One region of the Mesorhizobium loti R88b genome, then DNA from elsewhere that is predicted to be linked to it. Evidence: predicted binding sites of a transcription regulator. Region 1 holds the regulator's gene; the other holds the start of a gene.
The links. The regulator PhoB, encoded in region 1, activates phosphate uptake and scavenging genes when phosphate is short. The targets are predictions, from matches to a motif close to TGTCATNNANCTGTCAT.

Region 1 (9,992 bases):
CCGCCGCGTTGTCATCCCCTACACCCGCATCGGTATCATGGGCGGCGTCATGCTGGGCCTCGGCCGCGCGCTCGGCGAAACCATGGCAGTGACCTTCGTCATCGGCAACGCGCATCGCATCTCGACCTCGCTGTTTGCGCCGGCAACGACGATCTCGGCCACGATCGCCAATGAATTCACCGAAGCTGTCGGCGATCTCTACACCTCCTCGCTGGTGGCGCTCGGCCTCATCCTGTTCGTCATCACCTTCCTGATCCTTGCCATCGCACGCTACATGCTGATGCGCATCGACGCCCGCACCGGAGCCTGAGCCGATGTCGACAGCCTCATCGCTTCACAGCCGCCGCAAGAGCAGAAACTCGGTGATGATGACGCTGTGCGTCATTGCCGCGGGCATCGGGCTTGCCTGGCTGGCACTGATCCTCGGCGCGCTGGTCTACAAGGGTACCGCCGGCTTGTCGTTTGATGTCTTCACGCAAATGACGCCGCCGCCCGGCGACGCCGGCGGCCTGCTCAATGCCATCTATGGCAGCGTGGTGATGACGGTCATCGCAGTCATTGTCGGCACGCCGATCGGCGTGCTGGCCGGCACCTACATGGCCGAGTACGGCCGCTTCTCGAAGCTCACCACCGTGGTGCGTTTCATCAACGACATCCTGCTGTCGGCGCCGTCGATCATCATCGGCCTGTTCGTCTATGAATTGATGGTGCGGCCGATGGGGCATTTCTCGGCGATCGCCGGCGCTGTCGCGCTTGCCATCCTGGTCATCCCGGTCGTCGTGCGCACCACCGAGGACATGCTCAATCTGGTGCCCAACGCCTTGCGCGAAGCCGGCACCGCGATCGGTGCGCCGCGCTGGGTGGTCATCAAGTCGGTCGCTTACCGCGCCGCCCTTTCCGGCATCGTCACCGGCATATTGCTGTCGATCGCCCGTATCTCCGGCGAGACGGCACCATTGCTGTTCACGGCGCTCAACAACCAGTTCTGGTCGAGCAACCTCAACGCTCCGATGGCCAGCTTGCCGGTCACCATCTTTCAGTTCGCTCTCAGCCCCTATGAGGAATGGCAGCAACTGGCGTGGACCGGCGCACTCATCATCACATTGACGGTCCTCGCGCTCAGCATCGTTGCGCGCAGCCTGACCGGACGCAGAGAGGACAAATGAGCCAGATGTTGTCTCCAGACATGACGATCGCAACCGAGGCCGCCGCCAAGGTGAAAATCGAGGTCAAGAACCTCAATTTCTACTATGGCCAGTCGAAGGCGCTTAAGGACATCACACTGTCGCTGCCCGAGCGCAGCGTCACCGCCTTCATCGGACCGTCGGGTTGCGGAAAATCGACGCTGTTGCGCGTCTTCAACCGCATCTACGAGCTCTATCCCAAGCAGACCGCCGAGGGCCAGGTGCTGCTCGACGGCCAGAACGTTCTCGACCGTTCGCAGGACCTCAACCTCTTGCGCACCAAGATCGGCATGGTGTTCCAGAAGCCGACGCCGTTCCCGATGTCGATCTATGAGAACATCGCCTTTGGCGTCAGGCTCTATGAGAAGATCAGCAAGGCCGAGATGGATGGCCGTGTCGAGCAGGCGCTGAAGCGCGCAGCACTGTGGAACGAGGTCAAGGACAAGCTCAACGCCAGCGGTCTCAGCCTTTCCGGCGGCCAGCAGCAGCGGCTTTGCATCGCCCGCACCGTGGCGGTGAAGCCGGAAGTCATTCTGCTCGACGAGCCGGCGTCGGCGCTCGATCCGCTGTCGACCGCCAAGATCGAAGAGCTGATCGACGAGTTGCAAGCCGACTACACGATCGTCATCGTCACCCACAACATGCAGCAGGCGGCGCGCGTCTCGAAGCAGACAGCGTTCATGTATCTGGGCGAACTGGTCGAGTTCGACAAGACCGAGAAGATCTTCACTTCGCCCCGCGAGAAGCGCACGCAGGACTACATCACCGGCCGCTTCGGCTGATCGCACGCATACGAGGACCAGGATCATGGCCGAACACACGGTTGCAGCCTTCGACGAGGAGCTCGGACAAATCAGCAGGCTGATCAGCGATATGGGCGATCTCGCCGGCTCGATGGTCGGCGGCGCCACCAAGGCGCTGCTGAACTCCGACAATGCTCTTGCCCAGCGAGTCGTCTCCGACGACGCCATCATGGATGCCCGCCAACGCGAACTCGACGACCGCGCCATCACGCTGATCGCCAAGCGCCAGCCGATGGCCGACGATCTGCGCCATGTCGTCGGCTCGATCCGCATGGCCGGCGACCTCGAACGCATCGGCGACCTTGCCAAGAACATCGCCAAGCGCGTCGGCACCGTCGGTCTCAGCGCCACGCCGCGCGACCTGTCGCACTCCATCGATGCCATGGCGCAGCTGGTGCTGATCCAGGTGCATGGCGTGGTCGAGGAGTATGCGGCGGGTGACGGCGCGGCACTCGCCAAGCTGAGGAATGACGACGAGCGCATCGACGTCAAATACACCTCGGTGTTCCGCGAGCTGTTGACATACATGATGGAAGATCCGCGCAACATCACGGCGTGCACTCATCTGTTGTTCTGCGCCAAGAATCTCGAGCGCATCGGCGACCACGTGACCAACATCGCCGAAAATGCGTATTATGTGCTGACCGGCACGCAGCTGCCCGCCAATCGCCCGAAGCAGGACGAGACCGCAATGTCGGCGCCGGCGGCATAACAGGGTGACAAGCCGATGATCGCGCCACGCATCATGGTGGTGGAGGATGAGGAGCCGCTAGGCGTGCTCCTCCGCTACAATCTGGAATCTGAAGGTTACCAGGTCGAGGTGGTGACGCGCGGCGACGAAGCCGAAATCCGGCTGCAGGAAAACGTCCCCGACCTTCTGGTGCTCGATTGGATGGTGCCGGCGGTGTCCGGCATCGAACTCTGTCGTCGGCTAAGAATGCGGCCCGAGACCGAGCGGCTGCCGATCATCATGCTGACGGCGCGGGGCGAGGAAAGCGACCGCGTGCGCGGCCTTTCGACCGGTGCCGACGATTATCTGGTCAAGCCGTTCTCGACGCCGGAATTCATGGCCCGCATCAAGGCGCTGCTGCGCCGCGCCAAGCCGGAAGTGCTGTCCAGCGTACTCAAGGTCGGCGACATCGTGCTCGATCGTGAATCACACCGGGTCTATCGCAAGAAAAGCGAGATCCGGCTCGGGCCGACCGAATTCCGCCTGCTCGAATTCATGATGCGCCATCCCGGCCGCGTGTTCTCGCGCAGCCAGCTGCTCGACAATGTCTGGGGCGAGACGATCTACATCGACGAGCGCACGGTCGACGTGCATGTCGGCCGCCTGCGCAAGGCGGTCAACAATGGCCGTATGCCGGATGTGATCCGCACCATCCGTGGGGCGGGTTACGCGATCCGGGAAGATTAGGTCTTTCGGCGCGGAAGGTCCTACGGAGGTTCTCCGGGCAGGAAGGCGATGCTTCTCGCCAATCTCGTCGCCGCCGTGGGCTACTACGGCCGGCCGTCATACAGCCCGACACCAAGTCGCCTCACGGCTTCGAACTCACAGCGCTGTCGAACGCCTGCACCGAAGTCGTGCAATACATCATGCAGTTCTTGATGCTGGCCGATGAGCATCTGATCGCTCTCGAGAGAGCGGTGAGGCTGGAGTCAAAACAGATTGCTTGCACGATCAGTTCGTCGACTTATTGCTTATCGCTGTTATCGATTTGTTTCAAAAGTCCTATCACTCCGGCACACCCGCCTAATTCTGACAGCGCAAGCTCTTTCACGTGGGTGTCAGCATGTTCAAGGTCATGAGTCTTGGCTTGCTCCAGGCCCAAGCCTTCCATCGCATCGGCCACACCCATCGAGGCGACTTTAGCTTCGTCGCTCTTCGCCTTTTCAACACTTGCGGCGTGTGACAGGCACTCAGACTTTTCATAAACGTCGGCGAGCCACGGCCACAGAGGTGTGTGCTCGGCATTGCAAAGTCGTTCTGCCAGCACATGGACCGACACAGCCATTGCAATTGCCATACCCGGCATGTCGGGACTTTGGCTCTTTGTGCAATGGTCGGTTCCTTCAGCATGAGCTGGCAGCGGCATCCCCAGGAGAATTGCAAGGGCCAATTCATATCGCATGTTACATCGCATCCGGCTGATACTGCGCCTCCGTTCGATGAAGAGTTAACGCGAATACTCAAGCAGCGCAAACAACAGCGCCTATCTGATTCGTGCTTACGCCGGCGGTTTTCCTGCCCTGGCGATCAACGGAATCGGCGGTCTGTGCAATCGCCTCGCGCGATGCAGGTTCGATCAGGTTGAAGGCGGCGGCGCTGACGCCGACCATGGCGACAGCGGCAAGATCAATTCGCGTTGCTGGCGGCGGGCGACCCGCTTCAGCCGATCGACAACGATCCCGTCGACGCGTTCCAGGCCCGCCAGGTCCTCTGCTCCCGCGGTGATATGCAAAGTTGGGCCATCGGCCTCCAACTTGCACCAACCGAATGGAAATCGGATTTGCCCACGTCGTCCGGAATAGGCGGTGGCATAGGCAACAAAGGACATGCAGAGTCGCTGGACGAGCTCATCGGCGCCCTCGGTTTCAAGCCTTGAATGGGATATGAGAGCCACTCTCGGCATCCGATCAGCGCGAAGGGAGTGCATCGCCGATGCCATCCAATGTGGCATCGACCGGGCTCAGGCTTTGGGAATTTTTACCTCCCACGGCGCCACCCAGTTTCCGGCAACTCGTAGTTCAACGCCGGCGTCGTCCTCGATTACCTTACATACGGTCATCTCGCCTGCTTCCTTGCCATAGCGCAAAGCCGCTTCCTTGAACCGATCATGTGTCGCGCGGGTGAGTTCGCTGCGCGTCCCTGTCTCGTTCATCAGCTCTTCGATCAGGCCCAGATCCTTGAGACAGAGCGCCAGGGGGAAGGAGGGGTCATAATGACCGGCGAAGATAGACGGCACGTCATGCTGCATGACGAAGCTGTCGGCTGCACCGCCCTTCATCGCCGACCACCAGATATCCGGCTCAAGGCCCGCGAGCTTGGCTGTGACCATCGCCTCGCCGATCGCCGCAGCGTGGACCTTCCAGAGCTGGTTGTTGACCAGCTTGGCGACATAGCCGTTTCCATGCCTGCCAACCTTGCGCACCTCGCCCATCGCCTCGATCACCGGGCGGACATGCTCGATGTCTGCATTCTCGCCGCCGACGAACATGATCATGTCGCCACGGATGGCCGAATCCACCGACCCCGTGACTGGCGCGTCGACCACGGCACCGCCCTTGGCGCGGAAATCATCGCCGAGCGTGCGCATAAGGTTCGGACTGCTGGTGGTGAGATCGATCCAGTATTTCCCTTGGCAGTCCGACGATAGAAATCCTTTCTCACCACGAACCACAGCTTCGATTTCTTTCGGGCCGAACACCATGGTGACCACGACATCGACACGACTGAGCACGTCTGCCGCGCTGTCGGCAGGCTTGGCACCTTTCTCGAGCAGGGGCTCCAGGGCATCGGGGCGGACATCGTATACGACCATCTCGAACCCGTTTCGGGCAACGTTCAGCGCCGCGTTCCTGCCCATCATGCCCAGCCCGATGAAACCAACTTTCATGTCAAACTCCCCTGAGGCTCCTCTATCCAGCGCCTGTCCGCCGCCATCACTGTTGCCATGGCGGAACCCAGTCGCCCTCAAGGCGCATCGAGATGCCGGCGTCGTCTTCGATGCGCCGGGCAACATGCAGTTCGGCCGCGCCTGCGCCGTAGCGGCTGGCGGCGAGAGCGAACGCTCCTTGCGCCGCCATTGTCATGGGCAAAGCCGCCCGCACGTTGCGGTTCAGTTCCTGGATCAGGCGAAGGTCCTTGAGGCACAGGTCCAGCGAGAAGGACGGGTCATAGTGTCCGGCGAAGATGGATGGCGCATCATGCTGGGCGACAAAACTGTCGCCGACGCTGTTGCGGATCGCATGCCAGAGCGTGCCAAGCTCGACGCCGTTGGCGATACCAGTGGCGAACCCCTCTCCGATGGCGGCCGCCGCGATGAACCACAACTGGTTCGTCACCAGCTTCACGACATTGCCGGTGCCGAGACCGCCACAATGGATGACCATACCGAGATGGCCGAGTACCGGGGCGGCCCGGTCGAACGACAGTTGATCCCCACCAGCGAAAAGCGTGAGCTTTCCGTTCCTTGCTCCGTCCACCGCTCCGGTGACCGGGGAATCCACGACCTTCACGCCGTCCGGGGCTTCCGAAGCGAGTTGGAACACGAGCTCGTTGCGATTGGTGGTCAGGTCGATCCACAGGCTTCCTGGCTTCAGGCCTTTGAGTGCGCCGTTCTCGCCGGCCATGACTGCTTCCACGTGATCGGGTCTTGGAAGGGAGGTCAGGAAGACGTCGGCCTGAGCAGCACAGTCCGCTGCCGAAGACCCAGCCGTGGCACCGACGGCGACGGTTCTTTCGAGGGCGGCTGGACTAAGATCGAAGGCAGTGACTGGGTAACCTGCCTTCGCAAGTCTCTGACACATGGGACCGCCCATGGTCCCCAGTCCAACGAACCCGATGCGAGGGAAGGCGGTCATAGGTTGCTATCTCCGGCGGCGCCAATCGAGTTGCCATCTCTCACGAGAGGGCTACTGCCTGACAGCGAAAGTGCATCCAAAGCGCCGTTGCGGAAACGTTGAAAAAACTCCGCCTCCCTAATAACCTCTGGTTATGAAGAGATACCGGACTACCCTTCCGCCGCTGGACCTGCTCATTTTCTTTGAGGCCGCCCATCGCGTCGGCAGCTTCACGGGTTGCGCTGCCGAACTCCACGTCTCGCAGGCTGCTGTCAGCAAACGCATTCACCAGCTTGAGAAATGGATCGGAGAACCTCTGTTCATCCGCAATGGTAAACGGCTCGCGTCCACCGAAAGCGGGGAGCGGCTCTATCACACCGTCGGGATGGCGCTTGAATTCCTGCGCCAAGGCCTGGGCACTTTGCGCGAGCACGCCATGCGGCCGCTGTCTATTGGTGCGCATACCGTTGTCGGCATGTTCTGGCTCACGGCGCAGTTGCAGGCCTTCGGGCTTTCTGGTGACGCCTGCCCGACGCGACTGGTCACCTCCGACAACACGGGCGACCTGCTGGCGGCCAAGAATGACCTGCTGGTGATCTATAGCGACGGTGTGGTTCCGGGATGTCGCACCACACGGCTCCTCGACGAGGAGATGGTGCCGATGGCATCTCCAGCGCTGGCGGCCACGCTGGGAGCCGATGGCAACGGCTCGTTCCAGCAGTACCGCCGAAGTGATGGTCCGCCGCTGCTCAATTACCTACGCTCGGCGCCCGACTGGGTTGACTGGCGGGTGTGGTTTGACGGCCTCTCTCTCAAAGGACTCGAAGATTGGCCTCTCGTCACAATGAGTACCTATTCCCAGACCATCGGCGAAGCCATACGCGGCAACGGCGTCGCGTTGGGTAGCGTGGCCTTGCTACAGTCAGAACTGGCAGCTGGGCGGTTGGTGCCTCTCGCCAAGGATGTGTTGCGCACCGACAGAGGTTACTACCTCTGCCACAGCAAAAACGCTCCGTTGGCTGGGGAGGCCCAACGGCTCGCAGCTTTCCTGGTCACTGCCGCCCACGTCCAGAATGCCGCTTCAACGATTGGTTGATCCAGATCCTCAGGCAACGCTCTTTCCGGCGTTCCCTCTGGCCTGCGCGCCCGGCGCGAAAATCTCCTGGTCGACGAAGGTCAGTGCACGCATGGCGCAGCCTTCGCGGATCAGCGGCAGTTCATTCGGCTCGGTGTCGAAGGATATCGATTTAGAGTGTTGGCCGCCGGCGGTCTGGGCGATGGCCTCCCGCAATGCCGGCTCGATCAGGTCGAAGGCGGCGGCGCTGACGCCGACCATGGCGACGGGGGCGGGGTCGATCAGGGCGAACAGGCTGCCGAGGCCGTAGCCCAGCGCCTCGCCCGCCTTGCGGTAGGCTTCGCGTTCCGGCCCGTCCCGCTCCCGCGCCGTCGCGGCAAGGGCCCGCATCTGCGCGTCGCTGACATCTGCGACCGGCTCGGTGTCCTCGCCGAGCTGTTTTGCGTTGCGCCAGATGGCGTAGTTGCCGGCATAGGCCTCGACACAGCCGCGGCGCCCGCAGCGGCAGAGCGCGCCGTTCGGCCGATGGATCATGTGGCCGAACTCGCCGCCCGACGAATGGGTGCCGGTGAACAGTTCGCCTTTCAGCACCAGGCCCATGCCGATGCCGTGCGAAAGCAGGATGGCGATGAAGTCGTCGCGGTAGCGCTCGGGATCGCGCCAGCGCAGCGCCACCGCCATCATGTTGCAGTCGTTTTCCATGGTGGCCGGGATGCCAAACTCGGCTTCGAGTATGTCGGCGAAGGCGATATCGGTCTGCGGCGTGATCGGCGACCAGAGCATCGCTCGGGCATCGGTGTCGGTGATGCCCTGGATCGCCAGCGCGATGCGGGCAACGCTGCGGACATCGATGTCGGGATCCGCGAGGCGTCGCCGCACGATGGCCACGCATTCGCCGATCAGCGCCTCGCGCGACATAGTCAGCGTGTCCAGCCGGCGCTGCTCCTCCGATACCACCTGGCCGGCATAGTCGATGACGGCGACGGAGAGGAAATTCAGCGACAGCACCACGGTCATGACAGCGGCGGCCTCCGGGTTGAGGCCGAGACCGACCTGCGGCCTGCCGCGTTTGAGCGCGCCGGCCTCGCTCGGCTTGCCTTCGGCCAGGATGCCTTCACTGATCAGATCGGAGGAAATCGCCGATATGGTCGAGTGGCTGAGGCCAGTGGTCGCGGCGATCTCTGTGCGTGAGGGCCGACCGGCCCGGCGCACGGCCGCGATCACCATGGCGCGGTTGCGCCGGCGCAGATCGTCGTGGCGGATACCGACCGACATCTTTTCCACATCCTCCCGGTCGCCGCGGTTCTTCCAGCCCCTCGAACACTGTCAGCGACACACCCAAATACTGGCAGAAGCAGCCCGTCCTGTCATTTATTTATTCCGAGGCTCGAAAAAAATTCGCGAGCACATCAAAATCCATCAGAATCGATGTTGACAGCGTTCCGGCGTTGGATCAGTGTTTTTTCGAGGCTCGAAAAAATAGAGCCTCTGTGCCGGCCTTCGGGTCAGTTTGGTCGCGCCATACGCGGCGCAGGGAGGATACAATGAAGAGATTCACAGCCGCCATCCTGGCGGGTGTCGCCATGTCGCTGACGCTTGCGTCGGTCGCGCAGGCGAAGGACAAAGTCATCGGCGTTTCGTGGTCCAACTTCCAGGAAGAGCGCTGGAAGACCGACGAAGCCGCAATGAAGAAGGCCATCGAGGCCGCCGGCGACAAGTATATTTCGGCCGACGCCCAGTCCAATCCCGGCAAGCAGCTCACCGATGTCGAAAGCCTGATCTCGCAGGGCGCCAATTCGCTGATCATCCTGGCGCAGGACGCGTCGGCGATCGGTCCGGCGGTGCAGAAGGCGCTGGACGAAGGCATTCCGGTCGTCGGCTATGACCGCCTGATCGAGAACAAGGACGTCTTCTACCTGACCTTCGACAACAAGGAAGTCGGCCGCTTGCAGGCCGCTGCCGTGTTCAAGGCCAAGCCGGAAGGCAACTATGTCTTCATCAAGGGCTCGGGCTCCGATCCGAATGCCGATTTCCTGTTCTCGGGCTCGATGGAAGTGCTCAAGGCAGCCATCGACAGCGGCAAGATCAAGAACGTCGGTGAGGCCTATACGGACGGCTGGCTGCCCGCCAACGCCCAGAAGAACATGGAACAGTTCCTGACCGCCAACGACAACAAGGTGGACGCGGTGGTCGCAGCCAATGACGGCACCGCCGGCGGCGTTGTCGCGGCTCTGACGGCGCAAGGTCTCGCCGGCACCGTGCCGGTCTCGGGCCAGGACGGCGACCATGCCGCCCTGAACCGCATCGCGCTCGGCACCCAGACCGTGTCGGTGTGGAAGGACGCGCGCGAACTCGGCAAGAATGCGG
Region 2 (9,992 bases), 2.0 Mb from region 1:
TCGCACTGTCAGAGCAGTCGAAGATGTGTCGTTCTCGGTTCAGCAAGGGAGTACTGTGTGCCTTGTCGGAGAATCCGGATCGGGCAAATCGGCAACTGCCTTTTCTATCCTGAACCTTATCCCAAAGTCGATGGGGCGCGTAGTTGCGGGGAAGGTCCTCTATGGAGGGGAGGACCTTCTCCGGATTTCTCAACGACGTCAACGCACGATCTTGGGCAACGAAATTGCCATGATATTTCAAGAACCCGCGGCGGCGCTTAATCCCGTCTGCACCGTAGGCGAGCAGATCGCGGAGGTTCTTCGAACCCATAAACAGTGCAGTGCTCGTGAGGCGCGCCGGCAAGCAAAGGCAATGCTTGATCGCGTCGGTATTCCCGACGCTCAACGCCGCCTGGACGATTACCCGCACCAGCTGTCCGGTGGCATGCGACAAAGAGCAATGATCGCGATCGCACTCTCGTGTCGCCCTAAGTTACTCATCGCCGATGAACCGACCACAGCGCTCGACGCGACAGTTCAATCGCAAATTCTCGGCCTCCTTCACGAGTTGCAGGCGGACACTGGCATGGCACTGCTGTTCATCACGCATGACCTCAGCGTCGTCGCCGAGATCGCTGACCGGGTTCTGGTGATGTACGCCGGCCGAATTGTCGAAGAAGGCGATGTCATGCAGATATTCGACGATCCGTGGATGCCCTACACTCGCGGTCTACTAAAAGCGCGGCCGGGCCTCCACTCCGGAGACGGATCTTCCCGGCGGCTTTCTGCCGTGCCCGGCGATCCTCCGGACCTCGCAAACCTGTCAATTGGCTGCTCCTTTCGCCCACGATGCTGCCATGCAGCCGCTGATTGCGCCTACCGCCCACCGGACCTCGAAACAGTCCGCGGGCACAGCGTGCGTTGCATGCATTGGCGTCAAATCGTGGAGGCCGCTGGGGAGCCGGAGGCTGTCCTATGAATGCTAATATTAGCGATATTGAAACGCCCGAAACCGGTGCAGTCCCGATCACCTATGGTGGCAAGCCCTTGCTTGAAGTTGACAGCCTTCGCGTCCATCTGCCACTCCGCAACATCTCACCGTTCAGGTTGAAACGATCCATAAAAGCCGTCGATGGAATATCGTTTTGCATTGCTCCTGGCGAAATCGTGGGCGTGGTCGGCGAATCCGGCTCAGGCAAGACGACATTAGGTCGGAGCTTGCTGCGGCTTGTCACGCCGAGTTCCGGTCGGATCCGATTTAAAGGGACCGATCTGACAGCTCTGTCGTCCAAAGAGATGTATTCTTTTCGGCGGCAAATGCAGATGGTGTTCCAGGACCCGTATAGCAGCCTCAACCCGCGCATGACTGTGGCGGAAATTGTTGGTGACCCGCTGTCAATCCACAAAGCTCATCTGACAACGCAGGCGCGGCAGGTACGGATCGCCGAACTCTTATCTCAAGTCGGAATATCCCCAGCACACGGCTCGCGTCACCCTCACGCTTTTAGTGGGGGGCAACGCCAAAGGATTGCCATCGCCAGGGCCCTGGCCACCGAGCCGGATTTCGTCGTCGCCGATGAGCCCGTATCGGCGCTCGATGTTTCGGTCCAGGCTCAGATCGTTAATCTACTTCTTGATCTGAAGGAAAGGCATGCTCTTACGATCCTGTTCATCTCGCATGATCTGCGAGTGGTTAGCCATATAGCAGATCGGGTAATCGTAATGTATCTCGGTAAGGTCGTGGAAATCGCACCGGCCGAAATATTTCGAAATGCGCCCGCTCATCCTTATACCGAAGCCCTGGTTTCAGCGCTTCCCGTTCCCCATCCAAGTCTTCGCCGAGCACGGGTAGTTCTGAAAGGCGAAGTTCCGAGCGCTGTTACACCTCCATCAGGCTGCGTCTTTAGAACGAGGTGCTCAATTGCCAGCGCAGAATGTGCCAAGGTCACGCCAGATCTTCGGCAAGTCGGCGCAGGCCACTGGATAGCATGTATAAAACGTTAATCTCTTTTGAGTGAGCTAGATTGCAATGACGCATCGAAAACTTCTTCTCATAATGATCGATGGCGTGAGCGCCGACTATTTCCAAGCACATGCCAACCGTCTGCCAAACTTATCGTCACTGGCAGCCGATGGATATCTCGTACGCCGCATGCGCTCTGCGGTACCAGCGACCTCCATGCCGGGTCGGGCTTCCATACTCACAGGTGTCGGAGCCGAGATACATGGTATCTTTGGCAATCGCATCCTGAGTGACGGCGCCTTTGTTGCAGCTGAAGCAGAACACCTCCTCGTTCCGACGATTGCGACTCTTGCCTCGCGTGCCGGCCTCGACGTGGCTTGCATCGGGCACGCCCTCATTAAGCCGGAAGATACGTCCATCTATGTTCCACCTTGCTGGCTGCGTGGCCCGGGCTTCATCAAGATCCCCAGCGATGGGAGTACGCCGTCACTGCTGAAGATAAAGGATCCACGCGGCCGACTGGGGGCCATCCCGCTGCCCTCTTACGTACCTGAATTCAGCGGGCCGGACGGCGTATCCAGCATTACCAGGACGCTTATCGGTGACCAGCTTACGATCGCCGCGGCCGCCAGTCTGCTCGAGTCAGAAGAGGCACCTGATCTTCTCATTACGGAGATCAATGCCACGGACGCCTTCCAGCATGACTTCGGCTATGGGAGCGACGAAGCTCATTTCGCGATCGCTTTCGCGGATTCTCTCGTTGGTCGTTGTTTGGATAGTCTGCGCCGGGCAGGTCGGCGTGATGATTACACGATTGCGATCGTCAGCGATCATGGCCACCGTAACATCAAAACATCAATCTTGCCGGACCTGATCATTCCGGGAAAGGTGTGGCAGTCCGAAGGTGCAACGCTGCACGTTTTGGTTGAAAGCGATATGGACCGCCGAGAGGTAACCAAGAAATTGCTCCAGTATGGCGCAGAGGCCTGGAATAGCGATCATCTACCAATTGAACTCCGCAACAGAATTGCCACTTTCACGGCGCCGCCAGAATGTGATTTCGAAGAGACCCCGGCACACCATCCGGCAGACCAACCGGTCGGCTGTCCGAAATACAAATCTACCCATGGTTTTCGACCTGGCTCTGCTGCGGATGATCGTGTTTGCATTATTTCCGGGCCGGCTGTTCCGAATGAGGTCGCGGAAGGGGCTGAAGCGACGCGCTTAACTCCAACGCTTTCATGCGTCCTTGGACTGCCCGGCGATACATTTTCCGATTGCCCGCTTTTCCGATAATACACAATGAGCAGTTATATCGCTCCAGGAGACGATATTGATTCGAACCGAAAAGAAAATGGTGTTCAATGAAGCGTTGGGAACTGGTTCGGTCCGCTCTACTCAATGATATTGATGCGGGAGCCTTCCAGGATGGCCGCCTGCCTGGCGATTTTGTCTTGGCAGACCGATTTGGCGTCAATCGGCATACCGTGCGCAATGCCATCAAGGTTTTGGAATCTGAAGGCGCCTTGCGAGTTCAGCATGGTGTCGGAACCTTTGTTGCTGATGATTTCGTTTCACACAAACTGAACAGCGATCCCAGGTTCACTTATAAGCTCCTTGGTCAGAACAAGTCCGTGAAGCGGGAGATACTGTCGATCAACGAAACTTCTGTCGAACCTGATATTGCAAGTCATTTGAACATCGCTCCCTCAGCACTGGTTACCGAGGTCAGGTCGACCTCATTCATCAATGATTGGCCTTTGGCGACCGGAACGAGCTACTATCCGGCAGCGCGCGTTCCTGGCCTCGCCACCGCATTCGAGGGAATGAACTCTCCCACTGCCGCCTTGAAGCGCTGCGGCATCGCGGAATATAAGCGGAAATGGACACGGATCACGGCCCGAAGACCTAGCCCGCAAGAAGCGCAGCTCCTGCGAATATCTTCGTCCAGCCCGGTACTTTTTGAGACCAATGTCGACGTAACGCCGGATGGCTTACCGATCAAATACGCTTTCAGCGTCATACGAAGCGACCGGTACGAATATCTTATTGAAACGAACGAATAAGCGCGAAGAGTCGCGTGTGAACACGGCGGCTTATTCGCGAGACCACCTCTGGCGGATCAGGCGGCCGCTCTGCCAGTCGGGATCGCAATAATACTTGATGGGCCGATGCCCTGTCATCAAATCGTTGCAAAAAGGAACTATGTCTATCCGGAGATACCTAGACATCTAGGCATCAATGTCCAACACCCTGATGAGCCCGGACCTGAGCCGGGCGTTTAATCGAAGCGGCGAACACCGGTGCGGATTGAAGTTGAAAAGCGGCAGCGATGGATGGCGGTTCTCGCGCGAGCCCGATGCGATGAACTTGAGCGGGCCTGGGACAACCTGGCCATCCAGCCGCAATTTGATTGGCTTCGCCGACCGGAAACCGGCCTCGTGCTTGTGCGTGGACGCGCCGGGGGTACCGGCGCCCTATTCAACCTTGGTGAGGTCACGATGACCCGATGTGCCGTTAGGTTGGCCGATGGCATGACGGGCTTCGCCTTCGTCCTCGGGCGCGACCAGCGTCATGCACAACTGGCGGCAGTTTTCGATGCGCTGTTGCAAGGAACAGATGACAGTGCGAGCGGCGTACTTCGGTTCGTTACCGAATTTGGAATCGCGCAATCCGCCCGCCGTGAGATCAAGAGCCGCAAAGCGGCTTCGACTAAGGTCCACTTTTTCGCAATGGCTCGAGGCATCAGTCCGGAATGATCAGCGTTTTGGATACTGCCGGGCTTGAGCCCGGATTCGCAAATCCTGTCTTCGATAGCCAGGACACATTCCGCCGCGTGTTAGATGCGTATGCATATGTCGGCAGGCCGCAAACGCTGGTCTCTGCCACTGCGGCAGTCGGTCCCCTTGATCCGGCGACCGCCGCCGTCTGCCTCACGCTTGCGGATTGCGAAACACCGGTCTGGCTCGATTCCCGGTCGAATCTACCTTCGGTTCGCAAGTACCTTGGGTTTCACTGCGGGGTGCCGTTTGTGGACAGCGTTGAAAGATCGACATTTGCCATTGTGGCCAATCCGATGACGATGCCGCGCCTGGCCGAGTTCAATCCCGGAACAGAATTGGAGCCTCAGGTCTCGACGACGATTGTTGTCCAGGTGCCATCTTTAAACGGCGGTCCGCCTGTTCGGTGGCGTGGACCGGGCATCCAGCGCGAAGTTTCGGTGGACGTTGATGGGCTTGCATCTTGGTTTTGGGAGGACTGGGAGCTCAATCATGAGCTTTATCCGAGTGGAGTCGATGTTCTCTTTACCTCCGGAAATGCAATTATCGCTCTTCCTCGCAGCATATCCGGGGAGATCTAGATGGCTTATGTTGCCGTAAAAGGTGGGGAGGAGGCTATCCTCAACTCACATGGTTTGGTTGCGGAGGATCGGCGGGGAGACCCAGCAGTTCCCGAACTTACGGTCCGGCAGATTGCCGAGCAGTTCGGTCTCGCTGTCGACCGAGTGATGTGTGAGGGCTCTGTCTACGATAGAGAGCTTGCGGCATTGGCATTGAAACAAGCCCAAGGCGACGCCGTTGAGGCGATCTTCCTTCTCCGGGCGTTTCGCACGACTCTACCGCGCTTGGCAGTGTCAAACGCGCTCGATACAGCCCGGATGGCCATTCAGCGACGCGTCTCAGCAACCTTCAAGGACATTCCCGGAGGGCAGATTCTCGGTTCGACCTATGAGTACACACATAGGCTGCTTGATTTTGATCATCTCGATATTGTTGATTGCGATATGCCGAAAGCGAAGGTCGCGGATGATCCGCTGGATCCAACTTTTCCGCGTGCCTTCGACAGCATTTCCGACGAAGACCTGATTGAAGCCGAGTTGCCGGAACCCGACCAGTCACCGGTTTTCGATCTCACCCGAGATCCTCTTGCCATGCCCGCCGGTCGCGATCAGCGCTTGCAAAATCTGGCCCGTGGCGATGAGGGATTTGTCGTGGGTTTGGCGTATTCAGCGCTGCGTGGCTATGGCGCTGCCCATCCCTACGTAGGGGAAACAAGGGTTGGGGATGTCACGATAGAAATCCTACCCGAGGAATTGGGCTTTTCTGTTTCTATTGGCGACATCATCGTCACGGAATGCCAGATGCTGGATTTCTTTGGGGGCTCGGAAGACGAGCCTGCGCGCTTCACCCGCGGATATGGTCTCTCATTTGGAAAGAGTGAGCGCAAGGCGATGGCAATGGCAATCGTTGACCGATCGTTGCGCTGTCGCGAATACGGCGAGGAAGCAAAATACCCTGTTCAGGATGAAGAGTTCGTTCTGTCCCATACCGACAATCTCGAGGCGGCCGGTTTCGTCTCGCATCTCACTTTGCCTCACTATGTCGATTTCCAGGGCGACCTGCAATTCATAAGACAGTTGCGGGAGGAGCATAACCGCCGCCGTTCAAGCAAGGAGGCCGCGGAATGACGGGACCTCATGACAACGCAGCCGGCCGCAGCTTCCGCCAACCCTACAATTTTGCGTATCTGGACGAACAGTCCAAAAGGATGATCCGGCGATGCATTTTGAAGTCCATGGCCGTTCCAGGCCTTCAGGTTCCGTTTGGCAGCCGCGAAATGCCGCTGGCGTACGGGTGGGGGACCGGCGGCATTCAAGTCACAGCCAGTGTCATTGGACCAAACGACACGCTGAAGGTGATTGACCAGGGCGCGGACGACGCAACGAATGCCGTCTCCATCCGGCGTTTTTTCAAGCGTGTGGCCGGCATCGCTACGACCGAAATAACAGAGGCTGCCACAATCATTCAGACGCGTCATCGGGTGCCCGAAACGCCTCTCAAGGAGGGACAAATTATCGTCTACCAAGTGCCGTCGCCCGAACCGTTGCGCCGGCTGGAACCGAGGGACTCCGAAACCCGTAAGATGCATGCCTATGCAGAATATGGTCTGATGAGTGTCGAGCTTTACGAAGATATCGCGCGCTTTGGTCATATTGCGACGACCAACAGCTATCCAGTTATGACAAACGGGCGATATTTGATGTCGCCTTCACCTATTCCCAAATTTGACAACCCGAAGATAGCGAACAATCCAGCCATTCAGCTTTTCGGCGCGGGCCGTGAAAAGCGGATTTACGCCGTCCCCCCCTACACACAGGTGCAGAGCCTGGATTTCGAAGACCATCCGTTTCGTGTGCAGCGATGGAGGCAATGCTGCTCCCTTTGTGGGGCGACTGACAGTTATCTTGATGAGATCGTGATGAGTGACAAGGGTCGTCGGATGTTCGTTTGCTCGGACACCGACTACTGCACTACTCGCCGGAACCATGGTCACCTTGGACCGGATCGTGGCGATCCCGCCGACATCGAATTGCTCTTACCCTCGAAAATCGCAACGGGATCGGAATCACGATGAGAGCAGCGGCTCAGTTCCAGCCCGCCCGCCGCCAGCCGCTGCTTTCCGTCCGGCAGCTCACGAAAATGTATGGAAAGACGGTAGGCTGCCGGGACCTTTCGTTCGATCTCTTTCCAGGGGAAATCATCGCGATTGTCGGGGAATCCGGATCCGGAAAGTCGACGTTGCTCAGCTGCCTGTCGGGACGTTTGATGCCTGATCAGGGTTCCGTCATTTACGATCTGAATCATAAAGGACCGACGGACATTTTGACCTTATCGGAGCCGGAACGCCGCAAGCTGATGCGGACGGACTGGGGACTCGTCCACCAAAACCCGCGAGATGGCCTTAGAATGGAAGTCACCGCTGGTGGCAATATAGGGGAGCGGCCAATGGCAGTCGGTGCACGCCACTATGGTCGCATACGAGAGGAAGCTCAGAATTGGCTTGCCCAGGTTGAGATTGACCTGCTGCGCACAGATCATCGACCGAAAACGTTTTCCGGTGGCATGCAGCAACGTCTGCAAATTGCCAGAATTCTCGTTACCAAGCCGCGCCTCGTCTTTATGGACGAACCGACGGGCGGCCTCGATGTATCGGTTCAAGCCCGGCTGCTCGACCTGCTGCGGTGCCTGGTCATGAATATCGGAGTGGCTGTCGTGATAGTCACCCACGACCTGTCTGTTGCCCGACTATTGGCGGACCGCATCATCGTGATGTGGCGAGGAAACATGGTGGAGACCGGCCTCGCCGACCAGGTTCTGGACGATCCGCATCATCCCTACACGCAGCTTCTCGTTTCCTCGGTGCTCTGAATGATCATAAGAACGGATACTTCACCGCACCGTGCAGCGGCAAAGCTCTCCCCGAACGAACTGACATTAACCGGCGCGCGACTTGTTTTGCCGGATGAAGTTTATGATGGAACAGTCCACATCATCGATGGCTACATCGACGACATCGCCGCCGGCAGAAGCACAGTGCCTGGCGCGATCGACCTCGAAGGCGGCTATGTGACGCCAGGCCTCATCGATCTCCATACCGACAATTCGGAGAAGCATGCACTGCCGCGCGCCGGCGTGGTGTGGAATCATCTTTCGGCGGTCATGGCACACGATGCGCTGGTCATAGCAGCCGGCATCACGACAGTTTTTGATTCCCTTTGCATAGGATCAACGACCCGGGATCATACCAGACAAGCTGATCGAGCTCGCATCCTGCCCGTTCTCATCGACGGGATTCGTGAAGCCAGGGCCCATGGACTGCTTCGAGCGGATCATTTTCTGCATTTGCGTTGCGAGGTGACCGACGAAGAGGTGATGTCCGTGTTCACGCCTTTGGTCGGCGATCCGCTTGTGAAACTCGTATCGGTGATGGACCATGCCCCTGGTCATCGCCAATCGCCCCAACTCGACCGCTTCCGTGAAATGCAGATCAAGCAGTATGGCTGGTCGGCAGAGGACGCCGACCGTCGAATCGAAGCATGGATCGATGCCTCACGGACGATAGGACCTCAAAACCGAAGCCGAATTATTGCCCTTGCGCGCGCTCGGCAACTGCCGCTCGCCAGCCATGATGATCAAACACCTGAACATGTTCGAGAAGCGAATGACGCTGGAGTTTTGATCTCTGAATTTCCGACAACCCGGGCTGCTGCGGAGATTGCGCGCTCCCTTGGCATTTGCATCTTAATGGGCGCACCGAATATCGTTCGCGGCAGCTCGCACTCGGGAAACATAAGCGCCCGTGAGCTGGCGACAACCGGTCACCTCGACATCCTTGCCTCGGATTACGTTCCGGCGAGCCTGTTGCATGGAGCCTTTCAACTGACAAGGGATCCGATCGGGATGAGTCTTACGAAGGCCATTTCCACGGTTAGTTCGGTCCCTGCCTCGGTGACCGGCTTTTGCGACAGAGGGATGATTGGAATCGGCGGCCGCGCCGATCTCTGCCACATCGTTGAAATCGCCGACATTCCCGTTGTTCGCGGAGTGTGGAGGCAAGGTCGTCAAGTATTTTGATAGAAAGCGGACCGCAAGCATACGGTCCGATGACCCTCAAGGAGAATTGTCTGGTGATATCCTCAGCAACGGACCCCGCACTTCGCGCCGTTGGCCTTGCCAAGACCTTCACGCTGCACGCCCAGGGCGGCATTGTCCTGCCTGTCTTCGACAATATCGAACTCACGGTCAACGCCGGTGAGTGCGTCTGCCTCGTCGGTCCTTCCGGCGCCGGCAAGTCGACGCTCCTGCGCTCGCTTTACGCCAATTATAAGCCGGATGCCGGCAAGATCCTCGTCGTACATAGGAACGAAACCGTCGATCTCCTCGCCGCCGAACCTTGGGAGGTCGTCGAAATCCGCCGCAGCGCGATCGGCTACGTTAGCCAGTTCCTGCGCGTCATCCCGCGGGTGCCCGCCCTCGACGTCGTCGCGGGCCCCGCCATCGCCAAGGGCATCCCGGCCGACCAGGCCAAGGCGCTCTCCAAAACGCTGCTCACGCGCCTCAACATTCCCGAACGGCTCTGGCCGCTCGCACCAGCCACCTTCTCCGGTGGCGAGCAGCAGCGTGTCAATATAGCCCGCGGCTTCGTCGTCGACTATCCCATCATACTCCTCGACGAACCGACTGCATCCCTCGACGCCGCCAACCGGGCC

Region 2: the regulator PhoB is predicted to act here: its motif matches at 4,120-4,136, upstream of phnG (phosphonate C-P lyase system protein PhnG).

Annotation. Positions count from the first base shown of each region.
Region 1 covers NZ_CP033367.1:1,681,998-1,691,989, forward strand. The annotation lists gene pstC (phosphate ABC transporter permease subunit PstC) at 1-310, shown strand, start outside; gene pstA (phosphate ABC transporter permease PstA) at 315-1,166, shown strand; gene pstB (phosphate ABC transporter ATP-binding protein PstB) at 1,163-1,966, shown strand; gene phoU (phosphate signaling complex protein PhoU) at 1,992-2,699, shown strand; gene phoB (phosphate regulon transcriptional regulator PhoB) at 2,715-3,404, shown strand; gene EB235_RS08270 (hypothetical protein) at 3,682-4,119, opposite strand; gene EB235_RS08275 (hypothetical protein) at 4,178-4,327, opposite strand; partial or broken gene EB235_RS35255 (hypothetical protein) at 4,414-4,668, opposite strand; gene EB235_RS08285 (NAD(P)-dependent oxidoreductase) at 4,678-5,730, opposite strand; gene EB235_RS08290 (NAD(P)-dependent oxidoreductase) at 5,651-6,571, opposite strand; gene EB235_RS08295 (LysR family transcriptional regulator) at 6,705-7,646, shown strand; gene EB235_RS08300 (ROK family protein) at 7,656-8,900, opposite strand; gene xylF (D-xylose ABC transporter substrate-binding protein) at 9,170-9,992, shown strand, end outside.
Region 2 covers NZ_CP033367.1:6,925,262-6,935,253, reverse strand. The annotation lists gene EB235_RS33445 (ABC transporter ATP-binding protein) at 1-958, shown strand, start outside; gene EB235_RS33440 (ABC transporter ATP-binding protein) at 955-1,983, shown strand; gene EB235_RS33435 (alkaline phosphatase family protein) at 2,009-3,238, shown strand; gene phnF (phosphonate metabolism transcriptional regulator PhnF) at 3,307-4,008, shown strand; gene phnG (phosphonate C-P lyase system protein PhnG) at 4,246-4,701, shown strand; gene phnH (phosphonate C-P lyase system protein PhnH) at 4,698-5,303, shown strand; gene EB235_RS33415 (carbon-phosphorus lyase complex subunit PhnI) at 5,304-6,410, shown strand; gene EB235_RS33410 (alpha-D-ribose 1-methylphosphonate 5-phosphate C-P-lyase PhnJ) at 6,407-7,357, shown strand; gene phnK (phosphonate C-P lyase system protein PhnK) at 7,354-8,151, shown strand; gene phnM (phosphonate metabolism protein PhnM) at 8,152-9,357, shown strand; gene phnL (phosphonate C-P lyase system protein PhnL) at 9,411-9,992, shown strand, end outside.